One region of the Nitrincola iocasae genome, then DNA from elsewhere that is predicted to be linked to it. Evidence: predicted binding sites of a transcription regulator. Region 1 holds the regulator's gene; each other region holds the start of a gene.
The links. Region 1 encodes LexA, which represses DNA repair genes until DNA is damaged. Its sites were predicted from a motif close to TACTGTNTANNTANACAGTA; they were not measured.
Positions count from the first base shown of each region.

Region 2: recN (DNA repair protein RecN) is a predicted target of LexA. The motif match lies at 1,559-1,578, and genes of this name have one in related genera.
Region 3: umuD (translesion error-prone DNA polymerase V autoproteolytic subunit) is a predicted target of LexA. The motif match lies at 2,079-2,098, and genes of this name have one in related genera.

Region 1 is NZ_CP044222.1:2,408,562-2,411,843, reverse strand. It holds gene topA (type I DNA topoisomerase) at 1-495, shown strand, start outside; gene F5I99_RS11135 (DUF6586 family protein) at 549-1,073, shown strand; gene lexA (transcriptional repressor LexA) at 1,098-1,712, opposite strand; gene dinG (ATP-dependent DNA helicase DinG) at 1,812-3,282, shown strand, end outside.
Region 2 is NZ_CP044222.1:3,477,426-3,480,707, reverse strand. It holds gene recN (DNA repair protein RecN) at 1-1,549, opposite strand, end outside; gene grpE (nucleotide exchange factor GrpE) at 1,709-2,332, shown strand; gene dnaK (molecular chaperone DnaK) at 2,426-3,282, shown strand, end outside.
Region 3 is NZ_CP044222.1:2,868,302-2,871,583, reverse strand. It holds gene umuC (translesion error-prone DNA polymerase V subunit UmuC) at 330-1,610, opposite strand; gene umuD (translesion error-prone DNA polymerase V autoproteolytic subunit) at 1,616-2,062, opposite strand; gene F5I99_RS13210 (hypothetical protein) at 2,207-2,437, shown strand; gene F5I99_RS19980 (DUF2442 domain-containing protein) at 2,512-2,739, shown strand; gene F5I99_RS13200 (hypothetical protein) at 2,895-3,282, shown strand, end outside.

The DNA of each region.
Region 1 (3,282 bases):
ATTGAATGTGATAAATGCGGTTCTGATATGCAGTTAAAAACCGGTCGCTTCGGTAAGTTTTTTGGTTGCACCAATTCAGAATGTAAAAATACTCGTAAACTTTTACGTAGTGGTGAAGCGGCCCCGCCTAAAATGGATCCAGTTGCAATGCCTGAACTGCAGTGTGAGAAGGTGGATGACACCTACGTACTGAGAGATGGTGCCAGTGGCTTGTTTTTGGCTGCCAGTCAGTTTCCGAAAAAGCGTGAAACGCGTGCGCCTTTCGTCAGTGAGCTGTTACCGCATAAAGCCGAAATTGATCCAAAGTATCACTTTCTGTTAACCGCACCTGTTCAGGATGAGGAGGGTAACCCGACTATTGTTCGCTATAGCCGCAAAACCAAAGAACAGTATGTAATGACTGAGAAAGAAGGTAAAGCAACCGGTTGGCGTGCTTTTTACGACAGAGGCAATTGGACAGTCGAGCAAGCCAAAAAGCGTGTTTCCAAATCTTGATACAGCGATAGTCTTAAAGCAAATATCCCAGAGCAAACCCTGGAGGGGTTGATATGAGTGAAGTGTACCTGGCCCGTACTAACCAGAAGTTGAATTTTGCCAGATTGCATCTGGATGCGCTGAAGAATGCTCAGAATTCATCGGCCTGGAGTAAACATGCGTTAATTGAATCCTATCAGGAGTCGGTACTGTTTCATTTGTCATCTACTTACAGTGCGTTGTTGCGCGAAGTAGCTGAGCGTTACAGTGTGGAAACTGAGACTATTGTTGGCTTGGCAGATTTAGCTCTGGGGTTTGAAAAGGCTGGGTATGAATCGCCTGAGTTAAATGAATTGCAACAATTGGAAGCGCGTCAGGACAGCTGGCTGCATAAGTTGCTCAGAGCTTATGCTGCTTGCTGGATAGCTATAGATAAACGCGAACAGTCTTCGGCTTCTTCAAGTCTCTCAGAAATTCACGTGATGCAGGTTAATCCGGATCATGCTGAAGATCAGGATGTTTATACTGAGTATCAGGTCTGGCTGGGGAGCATGCGTCAGTTAGTTGATCGACTCAGAGAGGGTATGCAGGAGTGGTGAGCACTCCTGCAGTTTGACGCAAGTTTAGCTCTGTTGGCGAATAACACCCACACCGAGCCCTTCAATGATCAACTCGTCCTGAGTCAGGTCCAGCTCGATTGGACTGAACTCTTCGTTTTCAGCGATCAGGCTGACTTTGCTGCCCTCGCGCTGGAATCGCTTAACTGTCACTTCATCACCGATTCTGGCGACTACAACCTGGCCATTGCGTATCTCCTGGGTTTGGTGCACAGCCAGTAAATCACCGTCCATAATACCGATATTCTTCATGCTCATGCCGCGCACACGAAGCAGGTAGTTAGCCGGGGGATGGAAGAAATCCGGGGCAATATTGCAGCGCTCTTCGATATGCTCCAATGCCAGGATCGGCGAGCCTGCCGCTACAGAACCAACTAAGGGGAGGCCGGTTTCCTCTGGATCATTGATGGGTTCTTCAGGCAAGCGTATCCCTCGAGAGGTGTGCTGAATCATCTCTATCGCACCTTTTCGCTGCAAGGCTTTAAGGTGTTCTTCTGCTGCATTGGCGGACTTGAATCCCAGCTCGCGTGCGATTTCGGCGCGCGTGGGTGGGTAGCCAGTGGATTCGATATGGCGGCGAATACAGTCAAGTACTTGTGATTGACGCGCTGTAAGTTTCATTTTATAACCTGTTTTTGTGTACAGTAACTGCATTTTTGTACAGTATTGTCGCTACGTCAAGTCTGTTGTGTCTGATTGACGTAGATTTTGATAAAATAGATGGCTGAAATAACAGAGGATCTTCGCTTGCTGGAAGCGTCACTAAAAAAAGAGATACAAACAGCCTACAGTCGTTTTCTCGACAGTCGTGGGTTAAAAGCCCGTCCGGCACAGAAGCAGATGATTGCCGCTGTGGCTCGAGTGCTGGGGGCTATCCGTGCGGATGAGAAAGGCAAGCGGTTAGGTGAGTCCCATTTGATCGCTGTCGAGGCGGGTACAGGGACTGGCAAAACCATTGCTTACTTGCTGGCGGTGTTACCCATTGCCAAGCAGCGGGGCCTGAAACTGATTGTATCCACCGCCACTGTGGCGCTGCAGGAGCAACTCACCGACAAGGATCTGCCTGAACTGGAAAGCCATGCCGGATTGAGCTTCAGCTATAGTCTGGCCAAAGGTCGCGGGCGTTACCTCTGCCTCAATAAAGCTGAACAACTCCTGGACGATCAGGGGACGCAGGGTCAAATGGCGCTTTATGAAGACGAACAGGCGCGCGTTATCGAACCTGGCGTGGTGAATGCGGTCAGGGGATTAATGCAACAGTATGCTGAGGGCAAATGGGATGGTGATCGCGACCGACTGGATGCGGCACCCTCCGATGAAACCTGGGGGCATCTGACCAGTGACCATATGCAGTGCAGCAACCGCCGCTGCATCAATTTCAGTGTTTGCCCGTTTTATCGTGCACGTGAACAGATGGGTGATGCGGATCTCATCATTGCCAATCATGATCTGGTGCTGGCCGATCTTTCCCTCGGCGGGGGCGCCATTCTGCCGGAGCCATCCTCATCCTTGTATATTTTTGATGAAGGGCATCATCTTGCCGATAAGGCTGGCGGTCATTTTTCCTACAGTTTGCGCTTGAATGCCGCACTGCGTCTGATCGGCGGCATGGAGAAAAAACTGCAGCAGTTTGCCGGGCAGTGCTCTTCTGCGTATCTGGATGATCTGGTAGTCAAGCTGCATCAACCTGTTGCTGATCTGCTGCTGGCACTGGATGGCATGAAAAATCTGGCAGAAGCCCTACAATTTCAAGATGATCGAGGTCGTACCCCGAGAGTGCGCTTTGCCGGAGGTCGTCAGCCGGAATCCTGGTTGTCGCCTGCAAATGAAACTGCCCAGTGCAGTCAACGTATTCTGATGCAGCTGGAACAGTTGGCGGCGCTGCTTAAGGAAGCGTTGGAAGGCAATCTGGACGATATAGAACGCTCTCAGGCGGAAGCATTCTATCCACAGCTGGGCTTTCTGATCAATCGGTTACAGCAAATGCATTGGCTGGCGGGTAGTTTTGCTCGTCCGGATGAGCCAGGAGTGAGTCCTACTGCGCGCTGGGTAGTCTTGCAAGATACGCTGGCCGGGCGGGACTATGAGTGCTGCAGCAGTCCGGTCTCTGTGGCTGCAACGCTGCAGGAGCATCTTTGGGATGTATGTTTCGGCGCACTGGTTACGTCAGCCACACTGACAGCACTGGGGC
Region 2 (3,282 bases), 1.1 Mb from region 1:
TGCGCGTTTTTTGCTTCTGGTTGGCTTTGCTGACAAACAAATGTTGATTGCCCTGAGAGGCTACTTGCGGTTGATGGGTGACGCAGAGGATTTGTGTGCGCTCGCCAAGCTCCCGCAATAAACGTCCCACCACTTCGGCAATGGCACCACCGATACCTACATCCACTTCATCGAACACCAGTGTGGGTGTGCTGGATGTTTGTGCAGTAATGACCTGTATTGCCAGGCTGATGCGTGACAGTTCGCCCCCAGAGGCTACCTTGGCCAAGGGACGGGCAGTCTGCCCTGGATTGGCGGCGATCAAAAACTCTACCTCTTCCATGCCATTCGCATTCCATTTGGTTTCTGCTAGCGCGTTTAGACTGACGTTGAAGTGAGCGGCCGTCATGCCCAGGCTGTGTAGTTGCATATCTACGGCTTTGCTGAGCTTGCTGGAATGCCGTGTACGCGCCTTGCTCAAGCGTGTTGCCATTTCAATGTAGTTTTCTCTGGCTGCCTGGACATCCTGGTGAAGCTGGTCCAGAGCTTCGTCTGAGCGGTGCAGACTGTCCATTTCCGCTTGCAACTCAGCTTGCAAAGTCGGTAATTGCTGCGGCTGAATGCGGTGTTTGCGCGCTATATCAAAAATAGCGGTGAGGCGTTCCTCGACGGTTTGTAGGCGCTCTGGACTTATCTCAATGTGATCCAGGTAGTGGCGCAATTCGTGGCTGGCTTCTTCTATCTGAATCTGGGCATTGTTAAGCATCTCGCTCACCTGAGTGAGTGTGGGTGTATTGACGGCCAGTTGCTGTAACAGGTGTTGGCACTGGTTAAGCAGGTTGACGCAGTTCTGCTCTTCGCCCTCAGAAGTGATCTCTATCAACTGGTGGCCTGTTTGCAGTAGATGGCCAGCATTTTCCAGCGTTTTCTGTTCGTTCTCCAGTTCGGTCAGTTCGTCTGGCTGTAGATCCAGTTGTGCCAGTTCTTCCAGTTGATAGCTGAGTAATTGTGTTCGTGCGGTTTTCTCGGCACTGTCGTCAGTCAATTGTCGCAGGGATTGGCTGAGCTTCTGCCAGTGGCTGTGTTGCTGGCGAACCTGCTCTGCTAAGGTGGCTTGTTGCGCATAGTCATCCAGCAGTACGCGATGATATTCACGGTGCAGCAGCCGCTGGTGTTCATGCTGACCATGGATGTCGACTAATAGCTGACCCAGCTCACGCAACTGATTGAGTGGAGCGGGTTGGCCATTAATATAGCTGCGACTGCGCCCTTCCCGGGTGATAATGCGGCGGATCTGGCATTCCTGTTCTTGTTCCAGATCTTGTGCTTTGAGCCAGGTCAGAGCATCAGGAATTGCGCGGAGATCAAAGCTGGCGGTAATTTCAGCACGCTCCTCGCCGTCTCTGACGGTATCGCTGTCGGCGCGATCACCAAGCGTCAGGCCGAGAGCGTCCAGCATGATCGATTTGCCTGCACCGGTTTCGCCGCTGATGACAGTCATGCCATCTTTCAGCTCCAGTTCCAGCAGGTCAACAAGGGCAAAGTTTTTGATCAATAAGTGTGTGAGCATAGTTGTCATACATGGTTATTTATACAGTGGTATGTATAAGGTATTTTTGCGCTGTCTGCAAGTGATGTTGAAAAGATAGTTGATACCGGTTGAATCCGTTTTTTTTGGCCCCATTAATCTGTCAGTCTCAAGATTTAGAAACATGACAGGAGAGAGTGGATGGCTAATGATCAGCAGAAACCGTCGGATGAAGCACTTGATGTCACTGAGGAGGTTCAGTCCGCAGGTGAGGTAGCTCCTGACAGTGCGTCTGCCGACGTGGTTGAGGGCGTGATTGATGAAAGCGGCCAGACTCAGCAAGCGAATGATGCACAGCAGAGTGACCTGGCGTTGGCGCGTGATGAAATTGAACGTCTGAAGCAGGATGTGCAGGATACCCAGTTGCGTGCGCAGGCCGAAATACAGAATGTGCGTCGGCGTGCCGAACAGGATGTCGAGAAGGCGCATAAATTTGCGCTGGATAAGTTTGCTCAGGAGCTGCTGCCGGTTATAGATAGTCTTGAACGTACCGTAGATGCCTGTCCTGTGGATGATGAGGCAACTAAAGCCTTACGTGAAGGCGCGCAAATGACACTGGATCTTTTTATCAATAGTTTGGCCAAGTTCAATCTGACGTCAGTTGATCCAACTGGGCAGGCCTTCGATCCGGCGTTGCACCAGGCGATGTCTATGGTCGATGCGCCGGATGCTGAGCCCAACACCGTGGTGGGGGTGATGCAGAAGGGCTACACCCTGAATGGTCGTCTGGTGCGTCCGGCCATGGTCATGGTTGCTAAAGCATAAAATACTTGAAATAACCTTAGGCAGCCCCATATAGGTTGCATCGGTAAATTACAGAATTCACACCGCAGAGCGGTAAAGATTACGGAGAGTAAAATGGGAAGAATTATTGGTATTGACCTGGGTACAACTAACTCTTGTGTGGCCATTCTGGATGGTGACAAGACCCGAGTCATTGAAAACGCCGAAGGCGATCGTACCACTCCATCCATCATTGCATTTACCAATGATGGTGAAACCCTGGTAGGGCAGTCAGCTAAGCGTCAGGCTGTGACCAACCCGGATAACACCCTGTTTGCTATCAAGCGCCTGATCGGTCGTCGTTTTGAAGACGATGTGGTTCAGAAAGACATCAAGATGGTGCCTTACAAAATCATTAAGGCCGATAATGGCGATGCCTGGGTTCAGGTGCGCGACAATAAAATGGCACCACCACAGGTGTCAGCTGAAGTGCTGAAAAAAATGAAGAAAACCGCTGAAGATTACCTGGGTGAACCGGTAACTGCAGCCGTTATTACCGTGCCTGCTTATTTCAATGACTCGCAGCGTCAGGCGACTAAAGATGCCGGTAAAATCGCCGGTCTTGAAGTTAAACGTATTATCAACGAGCCGACAGCTGCGGCGCTGGCTTACGGTATGGACCAGTCCAAGGGTGATAAAACCATCGCCGTTTACGATTTGGGTGGTGGTACCTTTGACGTATCTATCATTGAAATTGCTGATGTAGATGGTGAGCACCAGTTTGAAGTGCTGGCGACTAACGGTGATACCTTCCTGGGTGGTGAGGATTTCGACCTGTCGATCATCAACTATCTGGCGGATCAGTTTAAGAAAGACTCAGGGATTGATCTGCATAATGATCCATTGGCACTGCAGCGCCTGAAAGAAGCCGCTGAAAAAGCCAAGGTTGAGTTGTCTTCTTCACAGCAGACTGATGTTAACCTGCCGTACAT
Region 3 (3,282 bases), 460 kb from region 1:
TTATTTTTTGTCATGATTTATATTATTGCTGCCGCGAATGTAGAATTTAGGGCAATGGGTAGGTGTTTAGCTGTTTTGGCTACCCATCCTTATGTTTATCTAAATTCCTTAAATCAAAAATATCAACCTATAACTGGTTTTGTTCGAGACAATATTTTTTGATTTCACTAAGCATATAAGGCGGTGTATATGGAAACACTACCAAGCCTAGTGGTATTTTTTCAGGAAGCAAATTTTATTCTATCATCTCAATTTTTGGAGTTCAAATGCTACGCTATTTGTAAAAACTCGATGATGTAAGAGAGTCGTTACTGATTCTTTGGCTAACCTTACTTCACCCAAGGTAAATCTTTCCAGCAGGTAGTGTAGGCAGGTGACAGGTTCTCGCGCTTCATCTTCCAGTCTTTTTTCGTGCCCTGTACTGCAAAAAACACCCGTCCTTTGCCGCTGTGGTTTATGGTGTCCAGCACCGACATCAGTGCTTCGGCATTGGCATGGCTGCGATACTCCTCAAACAGGCTGGGCTGAAAGGTGCCTGGCTCATAAAAGTCTGACAGCATTACCCCGGCTTTCATATAACGGTAACCCTCCCGCCAGGCACTGTTTAACAGCCGTACAGCTGCGGCCACCAGGTCGCGAGTGTCATCGGTGGGCAGGTGCAACTCCGTAGTAAGCGAAGGGGTGTATTGCTGCTCGGATGGGTTAAAGCGGTTGGTGCGCAGAAACAGAGTCAGCACTTTCGCGCGGCGTTGCTCTCGACGCAGCTTTTCTGCTGCGCGAACCGTGTACTCGCTAATCGCTTCGCGCATCGGTTTGAACTCGGTAATGCGCTCACCAAATGAGCGGCTGCAGATAATCTGCTTTTTGGTCGGCGAGATACTGTCTAAATCCAGGCAAGATTCACCGTTCAGCTCACGCACGGTGCGCTCGACTACTACAGAATAATGGCGACGAATCTGCTTGGGCGGCGCATTCGCCAGATCCAGCACCGTTTGGATGCCCTCTGCTTTCAGGCGCCTGGATAATCGCCGTCCAATGCCCCAGACTTCATCAACGGGTAGTAATGCCATCAGCTTGCGCTGCCGACCAGGGTAGGTCAAATTCACCACGCCACCCGTAGCCGGGTAGTGTTTGGCAGCATGATTGGCCAGTTTTGCCAGGGTCTTGGTGGGTGCCATGCCAACGCAGACGCTGATCCCGGTGCATTGATAGACGGTTTTACGCAGCTGTTTACCAAAATCTTCTAGCGATAGCAGGTGATCAACGCCGGTCAGGTCTAGAAAGGCTTCATCAATGGAATAAATCTCCACACGCGGTGCCAGGGACTCCAGAATACTCATCACTCGCGCTGAAAGATCGGCATAGAGTGCATAGTTGCTGGAGAAGACCGTAATGCCATGCTGTCGGATCAGCTCCTGCACCTGATACGCAGGCACCCCCATCTTGATTCCCAGTTCCTTGGCTTCACGTGAGCGTGCCACCACACAACCGTCATTGTTCGACAGCACCACCACCGGTTGGTGTTTCAGGTCGGGGCGGAACAGCTTTTCGCAACTGGCGTAGAAATTATTACAATCCACCAGCGCAAACACAGCAGGGCGTTCAGGCATAGGACTCAACGCCGCATCTGTCGGACGATATTGGTAACCACGCCAAAGATCTCAAAATCAGACGCCTCCGTAATCAACATCACCGGATAGGCCGGATTGCGTGGCATCAGGCAGGGATGTGGCGTGGTGTTCAGCTCCTTCACTGTCATTTCACCATTGATACTGGCGATGATAATATCGCCATGTCTGGCCTCCAGTGAGCGATCCACCACCAGCACATCATTGGGGGCGATCCCGGCATCACGCATCGAATCCCCCTGTACCCGCACAAAAAACGTCGCCGCTGGATGACTGATACACAACTGATTCAGATCCAGGGTTTGCTCCACGTAATCCTGCGCCGGCGACGGGAAGCCTGCTGACACACGTTCCAGATATAACGGAATACGCAATGCTGATGCCTTAAGCAGATCCGTGTCTGCGAAACAACCGATCAGTACCACAGCGCTCATGCACACCTCATTAAAATACTGTTTATACATACAGTATCTCTCAAGGGGCACGAAGCAGGCAAGTGGTAAATGTGAGGCAGTGGAGGTAGTCTATTTGTTTTTCTGCTCCCGCCCAGTGAACGTTAATCTGAAAGGGGTGTGCAAGTGAACAAAATTTTAAGATGTCTGTATAGCGGCACAACTTATTTTGTGCAAGAGTTTGTAGGGCAAATCATTGCGGCTGTGATTCTATTGGCAGCTTTGGTTTCTTGGTTTTATTTTTCATCTATATATGCCGCCATTCCAGTGGTTCTATTAGGTTTTTTAGCTTGGGGTGTAGTGAGCAAGGCTTTTAAAAAAAGCAAATCAGGAAACCCTAATGATGCCAGTCACTAGGACTGCCTATATGCCGCTTTATGTTGTGGCAGCCCTTGCTGAAGAGCTTATAGCTGATTGGAGTCTGGTAATGAATGGTGAAGATCCTTTCAGAATTCAGCCGCTACAATAGAGGTTTAATCATGCATCCATCTGTTAGAAGCGTCACGCCGCTTGAGAATTATCTACTATCAGTAGAGTTTGCCAACGGTGAGCAGGGTATCTTAGACATGAAGCCCTACTTGGATTTTGGGGTCTTCAAACGACTTACAGAGCACAATTCATTCAATCAGGTTCGTGTGTCTTTCGACACCATAGAGTAGAGCTCAGGGGGTAGACCTTGATCCTGAGTTTGTTTATCAAAAAACTAAGCGTTTGAGCGCACAACAAAGCGTCGCAGCTGATGTGCAATCGCACAACTGAGCTTTGCTTTATCAACACGCTGGTTGCCGAAGTGCTAAACACTAAGGAGTAAACGGTGCTGAAACCGGTCATACAGCAAGAAGCAACAGGATGCGGCATTGCATCTGTGGCTAACATACTGGGCAAAAGCTACTCAGAAATGAAGAGCATAGCCAATGCTATGGGTATCTATGCTGACGATAAATCGCTGTGGTCGGATACTCAGTATGTCAGGACGCTATTGTCTCATGCCGGGGTCGAGGTCTCTGCTGACGAGGTTCCGTTTGTATCTTGGGATGCATTGCCGGATTTAGCGTTACTGTCCATAAAGCACCATCAGGAAAATGGTAAAAATTTCTGGCACTGGGTTGTGTTTAAGCGTGTAGACGGCCAGTCTTTAGTACTGGATTCGGCCAGTTATCTGCCAACCAATGTTCGAACAGATTTCAATCAGATGCACCCCA